DNA from 3 places in the Streptococcus sp. Marseille-P7375 genome. Region 2 is predicted to be linked to each of the others. Evidence: predicted binding sites of a transcription regulator. Region 2 holds the regulator's gene; each other region holds the start of a gene.
What was found. Region 2 encodes Rex, which represses fermentation and respiration genes when NADH is low (regulators of the CRP and FNR family bind a similar motif). Its sites were predicted from a motif close to TTGTGAANTANTTCACAA; they were not measured.
Positions count from the first base shown of each region.

Region 1 (4,695 bases), on a different contig from region 2:
GCTCCACTGACTAATTGCCGAGAAACCTGATTGACATCGCAGACTTTCTCGATATTGTAGTTCATATGGATATTTCGCTTCATTCGAGAAATATTAGTATTTTCAATTGAAAAGAATATGGCAACGGGCATGGCTAAGGCATTGCAGTCCAGGATGCCTTGTGAATGGGCAATCCGGATCATAGTGTCTTCGACCCGATAAATCTCTGAGCCGCTTTGTAATAGCAAGGTCCCAGCTAGCATGATAACATCGACGGCCAGATTAAGATTTTTTTCATCTGTAGACATTTTCTCAGCCATTATATCCCCCTTTTTCATTTTACAATAACTCTATTATAACACAAATGCTTAAAGCTATCTCTCCAAAGTAAAAGAAAACCAGCTGATTTTCAGCTGGTTTTACAATTAGGAAAGAGGCTTAGCTAAGTGCGTCATCCATTGAAAGAACTTCGTGGAAGACACGTTGTGTCAATTCAGTTTTTTGTTCTGGAGTGAGGTATTTAGTGTTTACACAGTATCCAGAGATACGTACGATAACGTCTTCGCCAGACATGATCTTGTCGTAAACATCTTGCAAGTCCATAACGTTCAAGTTAACGTGTTGTCCACCGTTTTCAAAGTAACCATCAAGGATTGTTACCAAGTTATCAACTTGTTCGTCACGAGTCTTACCAAGAGCGCGTGGAGAAACTTGAGTTGTCAATGAGATACCGTCAGCTGCGTAACCAAAGTCTAGGCTAGCAAGTGAGTTCAAGTTTTGCAACCAGCCACCTTTAGCTTTGTTAGATGGGTTAGCACCTGGTGAGAAGAATTCAAGTTTAGACAAGTTCACAGAACCATCTTCGTTGAGGTATACACCTTTGTGGACTGGTGAGTTACCAGTTTGTTTAGAGTAAGCAACGTTAGATGTGATTGTCAAAAGTGATACAGTAGCTTCTGCGTCTTTGTAAAGTTTGTGGCTACGTAGACGAGTTGTGTAAGCTTCGATCAACCATTCTGCCAATTCGTTTGAACGTGGGTCATCTTCACCCCAACGTGGGTATTCACCGATTGTTTCGTAATCATAGATGTAGCCATTTTCGTCACGGATTGGTTTAACTGTAGCGTATTTGATAGCTGACAATGTATCAACAGTGTTAGCAAATCCACAGATACCGAATCCCATGTTGGCACGTTGTTTAGTTGGCAAGAAGGCCATTTGAACAGCTTCGTAGTTGTACTTGTCAGTCATGTAGTGGATGATGTTCAAAGCATCTACGTAAGTGTCAGTCAACCAGTCAAGAGATTTTTCAAAGTTCGCTTTAACTGATTCAAATTCAAGAACTTCGTCACGGATAGGATCGATGTCAAATACTTTGTAGTCTTTGTGAACATCGTCGTAACCACCGTTCAAACCAGTAAGAAGGGCTTTCAAAACGTTCACACGAGCACCGAAGTACTGGATGTTGTGGCGTTGATCTTCGTTTTCTGGGTCAAGTGGTGACACACAGCATGAGATACAGCTCATTTCTCCGTATCCGTCTTTAGCCATTGTTGTTACACCTTCGTATTGGATAGAAGAGTGTTTGTGGCTCATGTGCATACAGTAGCGACGGAATGAGTATGGAAGTTTGTCAGTCCAGAGAACTGTCAAGTTTGGTTCTGGAGAGTTACCGATATTGTCAAGAGTGTTCAAGAAACGGTAGTCCATCTTAGTAACACGGTGACGACCGTCGTTACCCATACCAGCCATAGAAGTGGTGATGAAAGTTGGATCACCTGAGTACAATTGGTCATAAGCTTTTGTACGAGCAAATTTAACTGTACGAAGTTTCATAACGAAATCATCAACAAATTCTTGGATTTCTGATTCAGTAAATGTACCACGAGCGAGGTCACGTTCTGCAAAGATATCCAATACGATTGGCACACGTCCTAGAGATGTTGCAGCACCGTTGATAACACGGCAGACAGCCATAAAGGCGATGTTAACCCATTGGATCGCTTCTTTAACGTTCATCGCTGGTTTACGAACATCAACTCCGTAAAGATCACCCAAGCGAACAACTTGTTGCAATGCTTGGTATTGAAGGTTTACTTCTTCACGAAGGCGGATTGTTTCTTCGTCGATTTCTTTGATTGCATTCCAGTCGTTGACTTTTTCTTGCATCAAGTAGTCTGCACCGTAAAGAGCAAGACGTGCGTAAACACCGATGATACGTCCACGTGAGTAGGCATCTGGAAGACCAGTTACAGTGTGAGCGTGACGAGCGCGGCGGATGTTAGAAGTATAAGCACGGAAAATACCGTCGTTAACAGTTGTCACATATTTTGTGAAAATTTCGTGAACAGCTGGATCAGGTTCATAACCATTTTCCTTCAAAGTTGTTTCAGCCATACGGATACCACCTTTTGGCATGAAGTTCAATTTGAAGAGTTCATCGTTTTGAATACCGTAAATTAGTTCGTTATCTCTGTCGATATAACCAGCAGGGATATCTGCAATAGATGTTGGACGAGTGTCCATTGGGAAACGAGTTTCTTCGTAGTGAGCTTTTGTTTCTTCTACGATTTTCTTGATGTGGAGTGAGCGCTCAGTAGGACCCGCCAAGAAGCTTTCATCTCCATCATAAGGTGTGTAGTTGGCTTGAACGAAGCGAGAAACACTTGCTTTCTCTTTCCAATCTTCACCTTTGAAGCCTTCCCAAGCTTTGTCAAAAATATCTTGAGCTTCCACAACTGTTTTAACAACCATTAGATTTTCCTCTTTATTCTAGCAACATAAACTGTTACATTTATAATTAAAGTATATCATAAGGTAATCGGTTTCACAAACGAATTTCAGTGCTAAAAGAGGCTTTCTTTTATAATACAGATTGATATTTTGTTGTAAACTGTTTTATAATTTTGAAAATGGTAAATGAAAATAGTAGAAAGAAGCTGATAAGTTGAATTATTTTGTACTTGCTTTGAACGTTACTATGTAGAAATGTGTCCAATACTGAAATTCCTATTTTAATACTTTGTCTATGCACCTCAGAAAGTTTCTCACATTTTCCGGTCTTGCTTTTGAATAAAAATCCTTTGAAACTTGCTTTAAAAATGATAAAATTTGCTAAAGAGCTATTCTAACTTATAGGAGACGGCATGCTAATTTTTCCGCTAATTAATGACACATCGCGAAAGATCATTCATATTGATATGGATGCTTTTTTTGCTTCGGTCGAAGAGCGGGACAATCCTAAGCTCAAGGGAAAGCCTGTGATTATAGGTAGTGATCCGCGTCAGACGGGTGGACGTGGTGTGGTTTCGACTTGTAATTATGAAGCCAGAAAGTTCGGAGTTCATTCAGCTATGAGTTCCAAGGAAGCCTATGAGCGGTGCCCGCAGGGGATTTTTATCTCGGGAAATTATGAAAAATATCAAACAGTTGGTTTGCAGATTCGAGAGATTTTCAAGCGCTACACGGATAAAATTGAGCCCATGAGCATAGATGAGGCTTATCTGGATGTGACGGAAAATAAGTTGGGTATCAAATCTGCAGTCAAAATTGCCAAGCTGATCCAGCACGATATCTGGAATGAATTGCAGCTGACGGCTTCGGCAGGCGTTTCTTATAATAAGTTTCTAGCCAAGATTGCCAGTGATTATGAGAAGCCGCACGGTCTGACGGTTATTTTACCCGAGGAGGCAGAGGCCTTTCTGGCGTCCATGGACATTGCTAAGTTTCACGGAGTTGGTAAGAAGAGCGTTGAAAAACTGCATGAAATGGGAGTTTATACTGGTGCAGATCTGCTCAAGATACCGGAAATGACCTTGATTGATAAGTTTGGTCGCTTCGGCTTTGATCTTTACCGAAAAGTGCGTGGCATCAGCAATAGTCCCGTCAAGTCCAATCGTATCCGTAAGTCTATCGGTAAGGAGCGAACCTATGCCAAATTGCTCCATGGCGAGGAGGATATAAAAAAAGAACTATCTCGTTTGGCAGCTAAGGTCGCTCTCAGCTTAGAGAAACACCAGAAAGCTGGCAAGACGGTTGTCCTAAAAATCCGCTATGCTGACTTTTCAACCCTAACCAAAAGGAGGACCTTGGAGCAAGAAACGAAAGAAGGAGAAATGATTGAGCGGGTTAGTCATGAAATCTATGACAGCCTGGAAGAGCAGCCGCGAGGCGTTCGCTTATTAGGACTGACAGTGACGGGGTTTGGATAAGATAGAAAAGAGTCTGAGGCAATTTGTCCCAGACTCTATTTTTATGGGAAATATTTGATAAGGCACTCTGTAAACTGTTAGGACAGCTTCAAAGGTAGACCTAGGCATCTGTTTCTATTTGGTTGTCATTGCCAAATATACTGTTGATATCTTCCTCGGTCAGTCCGATTAGAGGATCGATTGTTAGGATATTTTCCCCCGTCAGGATATAGTTTCCCACAGGCGATTCGCTGTTATCCACAGGAATGTGGATAAGTTCTTGAGGGGGTTCTATATCCCCAAAGCGCTCAATCAGATAGGTTTTGCGGGCTGTTCCGGTATTTTTTATGGCGTAGTCAAAGGCTGACTTTTCCCCAAGTAGGATCAGTTTGCTCTTGGCTCGGGTAATAGCAGTGTAGACCAGATTGCGCTGGAGCATGCGGTGGCTGCTTCGGGTAATGGGAAGGATAACCACGGGAAACTCGCTACCTTGAGACTTGTGGATGCTCATGGCATAGGCTAGGCG
Region 1 is NZ_CABPTR010000007.1:19,491-24,185, forward strand. Features, by position in the region: gene FZ954_RS11260 (threonine/serine exporter family protein) at 1-299, opposite strand, end outside; gene pflB (formate C-acetyltransferase) at 418-2,733, opposite strand; gene dinB (DNA polymerase IV) at 3,126-4,190, shown strand; gene FZ954_RS11275 (ATP-dependent RecD-like DNA helicase) at 4,291-4,695, opposite strand, start outside.
Region 1: pflB (formate C-acetyltransferase) is a predicted target of Rex. The motif match lies at 2,866-2,883, and genes of this name have one in related genera.

Region 2 (4,695 bases):
GTACAAGGATTCTTTGATATTCCTGTTGACAATCTCTTCACCATTCCATTGTTTGCCGAACATTATTGCAATATGGGATTAACTGGCGAGGATGTTGTCGTCGTTAGCCCGAAAAATTCTGGCGTGAAACGCGCTCGTAGCTTGGCAGAATATCTCGATGCTCCAATCGCCATCATCGACTACGGTGAAGATGAAGCAGGACGCTCTGAAGGCTATATCATCGGTGAAGTTGAAGGTAAAAAAGCTATTTTGATTGACGATATCTTGAATACCGGTCGTACCTTCTCAGAAGCTGCTAAAATCGTTGAACGTGAAGGTGCTGTCGAGATCTATGCTGTCTCAAGTCATGGTTTATTTGCAGATGAAGCTGCAGACGTACTAGACAGTGTTCCTATCCGAGAAATCTTGGTGACTGACTCTGTTGATACCAAAGAAAAGACTCCGAAGAATGTTCACTATATCACAGCCAGCGAGTTGATTGGTGATGCTATCGTGCGTATTCAAGAAAGAAAACCAGTCAGCCCACTTTTTGCTTTTCAAAAGAAATAAGGGATAAATTTATGATTTATTTAGATAATGCTGCTACGACTGCCTTGTCACCTGCTGCAATTGAGTCTATGACTCAGGCAATGACAGTCTTCGGTAATCCATCCAGTACCCACAGCCACGGGCGAGAAGCTAAAAAACTGCTCCGACAAGCTCGCGAAGATATTGCTAAAGTTCTACACACACAAAGCAAAAATATCCTCTTAACCTCAGGTGGTACTGAAAGCAATAACACTGCTATTAAGGGCTATGCCCTGCGCCATCAGAATCAAGGCAAGCATATTATCACTACGGCCATTGAACACCATGCTGTTTTAGAGCCCGTTGAATACTTGGTGGAGCACTTTGGTTTTGAAGTCACTATTATTCAGCCAGTAGATGGGCAAATCCGAACGGAAGATATCAAGAATGCTCTCAGATCAGATACTATCCTTGTCTCAGTCATGGCTGTCAACAATGAAACAGGCTATATTTTGCCGATTCAAGAAATTGGTGAATTACTAAAGGATCATCCTGCTGCCTTTCACGTTGATGCGGTCCAAGCCGTCGGCAAGCTCCCCATCTATCCTGAAGAATGGGGAATCAATTTCCTGAGTGCATCAGCTCATAAATTCCACGGTCCGAAAGGGGTTGGATTTCTCTATGCTGACCAGATGGATTTTGATAATTTCATGCATGGCGGCGATCAAGAAAACAAGCATCGAGCGGGTACAGAAAACCTCGTTTCCATTGTCGGAATGGCAACTGCCCTTTCTGAAAATGTTGCCCACTTAGAGGAAAATCTTGAGCATGCCCAGCAGTTAAAAGATACTTTACTGAACAACCTAGCGGATATAGACTATTACCTAAACGAAAGTCAGCCTAGCCTGCCTTATGTTGTCAATATTGGATTTCCAAACCAAAAGAATGATCTTATCTTGCTTCAAATGGATCTTAATGGCTTTTCAATCTCGACTGGCTCTGCTTGTACAGCTGGTGCTGTTCAGCCCAGTCATGTCCTTCAAGCCTTATATGGCCCAAACTCTGAGCGCCTAAAAGAATCCATTCGTATCAGTGTATCAGACCAAACTAGCATCCAAGAAATCAAACTATTCAGTCAAAAACTAAAAGAAATACTAGGAGGATAAGATGGCTTTTCAAACATCTGTTAGCTTAGCAAACTGCGACTTCACCTACTCACTCCATCCAAATGTTAAGAAATTTACCTTGCGGGACAATACATTTGCTGAAACAAAAGTTGGTAATTACGAGCTTTCTCGCTTACTTGAAGCTGTCCCTAATAGTGGCGATGGATTCTTGCTTAAGATTATCATCAATAAAGATCTAAGCGGAGTTAAAATCAATATTACGGACAAGTCTGGTTTAAGATTGGTTAATATCTTCAAATCAGAAAAACACCATATTATTCAGCAAAAATTCTATTTCCTGATGGATAGTTTAGTTGAAAGAGATATTTTTGAAAAAACACCCCAATAAGCGAAATTCTAAGAATTTTGCTTATTTCTATTATTTTATCTATCTTTATTAGTATAATAATATTTTGTTCATCAAATTAGTTGATTTTTTCACAAGCTTTCTATAGAATAGAAGATAGAAAGGTCGTGATTTTGTGAAAACTGAAAAAAGCAATTCTATTCCACGTGCTACTGCTAAACGGCTCTCCCTCTACTACCGGATTTTCAAACGATTTAATGCAGAAAATATTGAAAAGGCCAATTCAAAACAAATCGCAGAGGCGATTGGAATCGACTCTGCGACTGTTCGGCGTGACTTTTCTTACTTCGGTGAGTTAGGTCGTAGAGGTTTTGGCTACGATGTCAAGAAACTAATGAATTTCTTTGCCAATCTTCTCAATGACAACTCTATTACAAATGTCATGATTGTTGGTGTCGGAAATATGGGCCGTGCCCTTTTACACTACCGCTTTCATGAACGGAATAAAATGAAGATTGTAATGGCCTTTGATACAGATGATTATTCTGACGTCGGAACCACCACAAATGATGGAATTCCTATTTATGGAATTTCTCAAATTAAAGAAAAGGTCCAGGAAGGAAACGTAAAGACAGCCATTCTGACAGTGCCGAGCGTTAAGGCACAAGAAGTCGCATCCGTCTTGGTTGATGCTGGTATCAAGGGAATTCTTTGCTTCTCCCCAGTGCACCTATCTGTCCCCAAAGATGTGGTTGTGCAATATGTGGACCTAACCAGCGAACTCCAAACCTTACTCTACTTTATGAGAAAAGATGATGAGTAAGGTAAGAAAGGAAACAGACACTTTATGAAAAAACCGATTATCGGTATAACAGGAAACCAAAGGGATATTCCCAACGATCAATTTATCCATATCAGTTATACTTCAACTGGCTTTATCGAGGGAGTCAATAAAGTTGGAGGAATCCCAATTATCTTACCAATTGGTGATGAAGCCTTAGCTCACACCTATATCACTATGATCGATAAACTGATCCTTACCGGTGGACAAAATGTCCAGCCTCATTTCTACGGAGAAGAACAGACTATCGAAAGTGATGATTATCTGCTTCAAAGGGATCTATTTGAACTATCTCTCATCCGAGAAGCACGGAAGCAAAACAAGCCTATTTTTGGCGTCTGTCGTGGTACTCAGCTTTACAATGTTGCTATGGGTGGCACACTTCACCAAGACATCGAGAATCACTGGCAAGATAGCACTGCTCAATACACTACACAGACTATGGTCACTAAAAATGGCTCCATCCTCCATGAATTATACGGACCTACTTGCCAAATCAACTCATTCCATCACCAAAGTATCAAGGATCTAGCGAAACATCTAGAAGTTATAGCCTACGATCCTCGGGATAAGGTCATTGAGGCTGTTACCTCGACTGATGGAAGTCCATTTCTTGGTGTGCAGTGGCATCCAGAATTTCTATTTCCCACAAGAACGGGGGATTTAGCCTTGTTTGATTATGTGGTTAACAAACTTTAGATCAAATCCGTTTTTTCACGATAGCTATAATAATTATTTTTGGAAACAATTAAATGATCTAAAAGAACCAACCCCATTAGCTCACAAGCTTCTTTCATGTGTTTGGTGACCTCATCGTCATTCTTACTTGGTAAAGTCACTCCAGAAGGATGATTGTGCACAAGTATAATAGATGTCGCCAAGTGTTTGAGAGCATAATGCAAAATCTCGCGCGGTTCAGCCATACTTCTAGTTACCGTTCCTACAAAGATTGTCTGCTGATGGATGATCTGGTTTTGACTATTGAGATAAATAGCAACCAAACATTCCTGCTTTTTATCTCCCAATTCGACCTGCATTTTGCGAGCTAGTTTTTGACTGCCAAGAATTTGCTCCCTCTCCAGCACTTCAGCTTTGTTGATACGACAGCCAAGCTCAATAATGGCCTGCAACTCAACAGCCTTCACAGGGCCAATTCCTGAAATTGTCTGTAATTCCTGTAAAGTCAAATATTTCAAATCATTCAAACTAGAAATCGATGATAATATCCTTTGAGAAACTTGAAAAACAGTTTCTTTTTTGCTGCCTGTTCGCAAAAATATAGATAGCAATTCCTGATTACTAAGTTTATCCGCTCCTTCTCTTATCAGCCGTTCACGCGGCATCATACTTATGTCATCCTGCAATGAAATACGATACATATCAACCTCCTTACTTATTAATTCGCTATTAAGTAAAAAAAAGAACCTAAATAAATGAACTACATACCAAACGTTTGATAATATATTTATCAATTGAGGTAGCTCACTTATTTAGGTTATTTTATTCTTAATTACTAAATATTGAAAAGGCAACAATTTTCTGTACAAAATTATTAAAGAAACTCAATAATAAATCAGAACAAAATACTTGACATTATATATATATAATATAGATACTATTTAAAAGGAGAATTTTTATGAAGCAAAATGATGCTTATTCTGTAGTTATACAGACAATCAATGCGGCTAGCCAACTTCCAGTCGTGAAGGTAGATAGAGAAGAATTCCTTCGTAATCAATTTAAAGATAGTAGATACCTTGATAGTATTTTGGAACATGGTCCTCAAATAGTTTTCACACCAGAGGCATTGAGAAAAAGGGCTGAAAAAATAATCAAAGATAGCACCGCCAAAACCTCTTTCACTTCTTTTGTTG
Region 2 is NZ_CABPTR010000001.1:697,087-701,781, forward strand. Features, by position in the region: gene FZ954_RS03535 (ribose-phosphate diphosphokinase) at 1-549, shown strand, start outside; gene FZ954_RS03540 (cysteine desulfurase family protein) at 561-1,673, shown strand; gene FZ954_RS03545 (DUF1831 domain-containing protein) at 1,675-2,022, shown strand; gene FZ954_RS03550 (redox-sensing transcriptional repressor Rex) at 2,156-2,803, shown strand; gene FZ954_RS03555 (gamma-glutamyl-gamma-aminobutyrate hydrolase family protein) at 2,828-3,520, shown strand; gene radC (DNA repair protein RadC) at 3,517-4,200, opposite strand; gene FZ954_RS03565 (hypothetical protein) at 4,458-4,695, shown strand, end outside.

Region 3 (4,695 bases), on a different contig from region 2:
TCGGATTTTTGGCAAGGAGTTGAATGTGAGTTCCATCACCAAGCCGATTTTCTACAGTTTCATTCCGCTGACATTTATCTTGCTTATTATCACCATCACAGCTCCGTCTGTTGGTGCCTTTGAGGAAAGCCTGATTGTCAATTCTTTGAACCAAGCCGATACGAAAATGCAGACAACCCGTAAGCACGCAGACCAAAAAACTGCGACAAATTATAACGTGGCAGAGGGAACGACTGTTATTGGTGATTCGGTCACTTTGCGCTCCGCTGAATGGATCCAAGAGGCTATACCTGACGCTCAAGTCGATGCAGTGGTTAGTCGTAATTTAGTGTCTGGTCTGGAATTTTTCAAGAACGATATTGCTAATCAAACACTGCTTCAAAACGTCGTCTTGGCATTGGGAACCAATCCAGTTGACAATTATGAAGAATTGTTGGATCAGTATATAGAGCTCTTGCCAAAAGGCCATCGCTTGATTTTAGTCACGCCATATGATGGCCGGACAGCCAATGATCCAAGTAGTATTCCTGTTAAGATGCGACAATACGAACTTGAACTTGCTAAGAAATACGATTTTGTATATGTAGCAGACTGGTATCAGGTAGCGATTAATAATCCGCAGATTTGGATTGGAACAGACTATGTCCATTATGGGGCAGATTCAGAGTCTATGGCAGAGGGAGGTAAACTCTACTCTAACATGATAAAAGAGGCTTTAGCTGCCGCTTCAAGTGGCAGTGTTAAGCCATAAAACTAGCTCGGTTATTTAGCCGAGCTAGTTTTATAACAAAAAAGAAAGCGCTAACACATTTTTAAAGAAAAGTATGTGAAATTTTTGAGAATAAATAGAGACTTTAGTAAAAAAGCTTGAAGTATCAGTGCTTAAAAAATAATCCATAAAAAGTTTGTGAACTTTTGTTGAAAGTGTTTACAAATTTGTAGGAATAGAGTATAATTATATTGTGAAATAATTAACAAAGGTTAAAATCTTCATTTGACCTTTTGGCAGAAACCATTGGAGGACTATAATGGCTGATAAGAAGAAAACTGTTGAACAAGAAGATAAAGTGCTAGCGGCAGAAAAACATGTTGATGAGCTTGTGCAAAAAGGTCTCCTAGCTCTTGAAGAAATGAGAAAACTAAATCAAGAGCAAGTAGATTACATCGTAGCAAAAGCTTCAGTTGCAGCTCTTGATGCACACGGGATCCTTGCTCAACATGCGGTTGAAGAAACTGGCCGTGGTGTATTTGAAGACAAGGCAACGAAAAACCTCTTTGCCTGTGAACACGTTGTCAACAACATGCGTGGTGTGAAGACTGTTGGTGTTATCGAAGATGATCCTGTTACTGGATTGACAAAGATTGCTGAGCCTGTCGGGGTTATCTGTGGTATCACTCCAACAACTAACCCAACATCAACAGCAATTTTCAAAGCATTGATTGCCTTGAAGACACGTAACCCAATCGTTTTTGCCTTCCACCCATCTGCTCAAGAATCATCTGCTCACGCAGCGCAAATTGTTCGTGACGCAGCAATCGCAGCTGGCGCACCTGAAAACTGTGTGCAATGGATCACTCAGCCATCTATGGAAGCAACAGCAGCTTTGATGAACCATGATGGTATTGCAACAATCCTTGCAACTGGTGGTAATGCCATGGTTAAGGCTGCCTACTCTTGCGGAAAACCAGCTCTTGGGGTTGGTGCCGGAAACGTACCAGCTTACATCGAAAAATCTGCTGACCTTCGCCAAGCAGCTCATGATATCGTGATGTCTAAATCATTTGACAATGGTATGGTCTGCGCATCTGAGCAAGCAGTGATCATTGACAAGGAGGTCTATGACGAATTTGTAGAAGAATTCAAGTCATACCACACTTATTTTGTAAACAAAAAAGAAAAAGCCCTTCTTGAAGAATTCTGCTTTGGTGTGAAAGCCAACAGCAAGAACTGTGCTGGTGCTAAACTGAATGCAAACATCGTTGGAAAACCAGCTGCATGGATTGCAGAACAAGCAGGCTTTAAAGTACCAGAAGGTACAAACATCTTGGCTGCAGAATGTGCTGAAGTAGGTCCAAATGAGCCATTGACTCGTGAAAAATTGTCACCAGTTATCGCTGTCTTGAAAGCTGAAGATAGAGAAGACGGTCTTAAAAAAGCTCGTCAAATGGTTGAATTTAACGGGCTTGGTCACTCAGCAGCTATCCATACAAAAGATGAAGAATTGGCTAAACGCTTTGGTACTGAAATCAAAGCGATGCGGATCATCTGGAACTCTCCATCTACTTTCGGTGGTATCGGGGACGTATATAATGCCTTCATTCCATCCTTGACACTTGGATGTGGTTCATACGGACGTAACTCAGTTGGTGATAACGTGAGCGCTATTAACCTTCTAAACATCAAGAAAGTAGGGAAACGTAGAAATAATATGCAATGGTTTAAAGTTCCTTCAAAAATTTACTTCGAGCGCAACTCTATCCAATACCTTCAAACATGTGAAGATATTGAACGCGTTATGATCGTTACGGACAAATCTATCGAAAAACTTGGCTTTGTTCAACGTGTGATCGATCAATTGAACGCACGTAGCAACCGTGTAACGATCCAAGTCTTTTCAGATGTTGAACCAGATCCAGACATCACAACTGTAGAACGTGGTGCTGAAGTGATGAAAGCATTTGAACCAGATACAATCATTGCTCTTGGTGGTGGTTCTCCAATGGACGCGGCGAAAGTAATGTGGCTCTTCTACGAGCAACCAGAAATCGACTTCCGTGACTTGGTTCAAAAATTCATGGATATCCGTAAACGTGCCTTCCGCTTCCCATCACTTGGTAAGAAAGCGAAATACATCGGTATTCCAACGACTTCAGGTACAGGTTCAGAAGTAACACCATTTGCCGTTATCTCTGATAAGAAAAACAACCGCAAATACCCATTGGCTGACTACTCATTGACACCAACTATTGCGATTGTTGACCCTGCTTTGGTTGAGTCAGTGCCAGACTTCATCGCTGCTGATACAGGTATGGACGTCTTGACTCACGCGACTGAAGCCTATACTTCAAACTTTGCTAACGACTACACAGACGGTATTGCGCTTCAAACCATCAAGCTTGTCTTTGAATGGTTGGAAAAATCTGTTAAGACAGCTGACCCAGAAGCACGTGAAAAAATGCATAATGCGTCTACAATGGCTGGTATGGCCTTCGCCAATGCCTTCCTTGGTATGAGCCACTCAATGGCCCACAAGATCGGTGGTGTTCACCATACTGTTCACGGACGTACAAACGCAATCTTACTACCATACGTTATCCGTTACAACGGTACTCGTCCATCTAAGACCACTACATGGCCGAAGTACAACTACTGGAAAGCTGATGAGAAATTCCAAGACATCGCGAAAATGCTTGGCTTGCCTCACTCAACTCCAGAAGAAGCAGTTGAAGCATACGCTAAAGCTGTTTATGAACTTGGTGTTGCAGTAGGTATCAAGATGAACTTCAAAGACCAAGGAATCGATGAAAAAGCTTGGAAAGATAGCTTGCATGAAATTGCATTGCTTGCTTATGAAGACCAATGTTCACCTGCAAACCCACGCTTACCAATGGTAGCTGACATGGAAGAAATCATGGCAGATGCATACTATGGTTATGCAGAACGTCCAGGACGTCGTAAATAATGTAGAATCAATCCCTCATTAAGTGGGGGATTTTTCTTTCTTTAAAATGTATGAAATAGACGACTTTTTAAAAAACTAGGGAAAAGATAGACCAGAAAGCTTTTTTGAAACTAGTTTCAAAAAGAAAAAGAATCACAGCAAAAACAGAAATTAAATTCTTAATATTGCAAAGGATTGAAAAAGGAAAGGTGCTGTGCTATTATTTTGTAAGGGTTTACAAAAAAACAATATTGTTGGAGGATAAGATGCGCAATCCAGATTTATTAGCAGAAGCAAAAGATTATAGAGGCAGAGATGAAGTTCCAGCAGATTTTGATGCTTTTTGGGATCGTCAGATTAGCAGTTTGAGTGGCTTGCCGGACTATCAGCTGATTGAAAAAGACTTTCAAATCGCTGGGGTGACCTGCTATGAGCTAGTTTTTGAGGGGACGAATCAAGGGCGAACCTATGCTCGTATAGTCCTTCCCAAATCGAGTAAAAAAGTTCCGATTATCTTTCATTTCCACGGTTATATGGGGCGTGGCTGGGATTGGTCCGATATGCTAGCGTATACGGTTGCTGGCTATGGTGTTGTATCTATGGATGTACGCGGCCAGTCAGGCTATTCCTTGGATGGAGGGGCGCCTGTAAGGGGCAATACGGTCAAGGGTCAGATTATCCGTGGGGCAGTGGATGGACCAGAGCGTCTCTTTTATAAAGATGTCTATCTAGATATTTACAGCTTGGTTGAGATTGTGGCGAGTTTGGACCTTGTGGACGAGGATCATCTATCCAGTTACGGTGCTTCTCAGGGCGGAGCCTTGGCTTTGGTGGCAGCGGCTCTCAATCCGCGCATTAAGCAGACAGTGGCTATCTATCCTTTCTTGTCAGATTTCCGGCGGGTGCTGGAGATTGGCAATACCAGCGAGGCCTATGATGAGCTCTTTCGTTATTTTAAGTTCCACGATCCTTTCCACGAAACGGAGGATGAGATTATCCAGACCTTGTCCTATATCGATGTGAAAAATATGGC
Region 3 is NZ_CABPTR010000006.1:36,603-41,297, forward strand. Features, by position in the region: gene FZ954_RS10820 (acyltransferase family protein) at 1-751, shown strand, start outside; gene adhE (bifunctional acetaldehyde-CoA/alcohol dehydrogenase) at 1,029-3,683, shown strand; gene FZ954_RS10830 (acetylxylan esterase) at 3,929-4,695, shown strand, end outside.
Region 3: adhE (bifunctional acetaldehyde-CoA/alcohol dehydrogenase) is a predicted target of Rex. The motif match lies at 961-978, and genes of this name have one in related genera.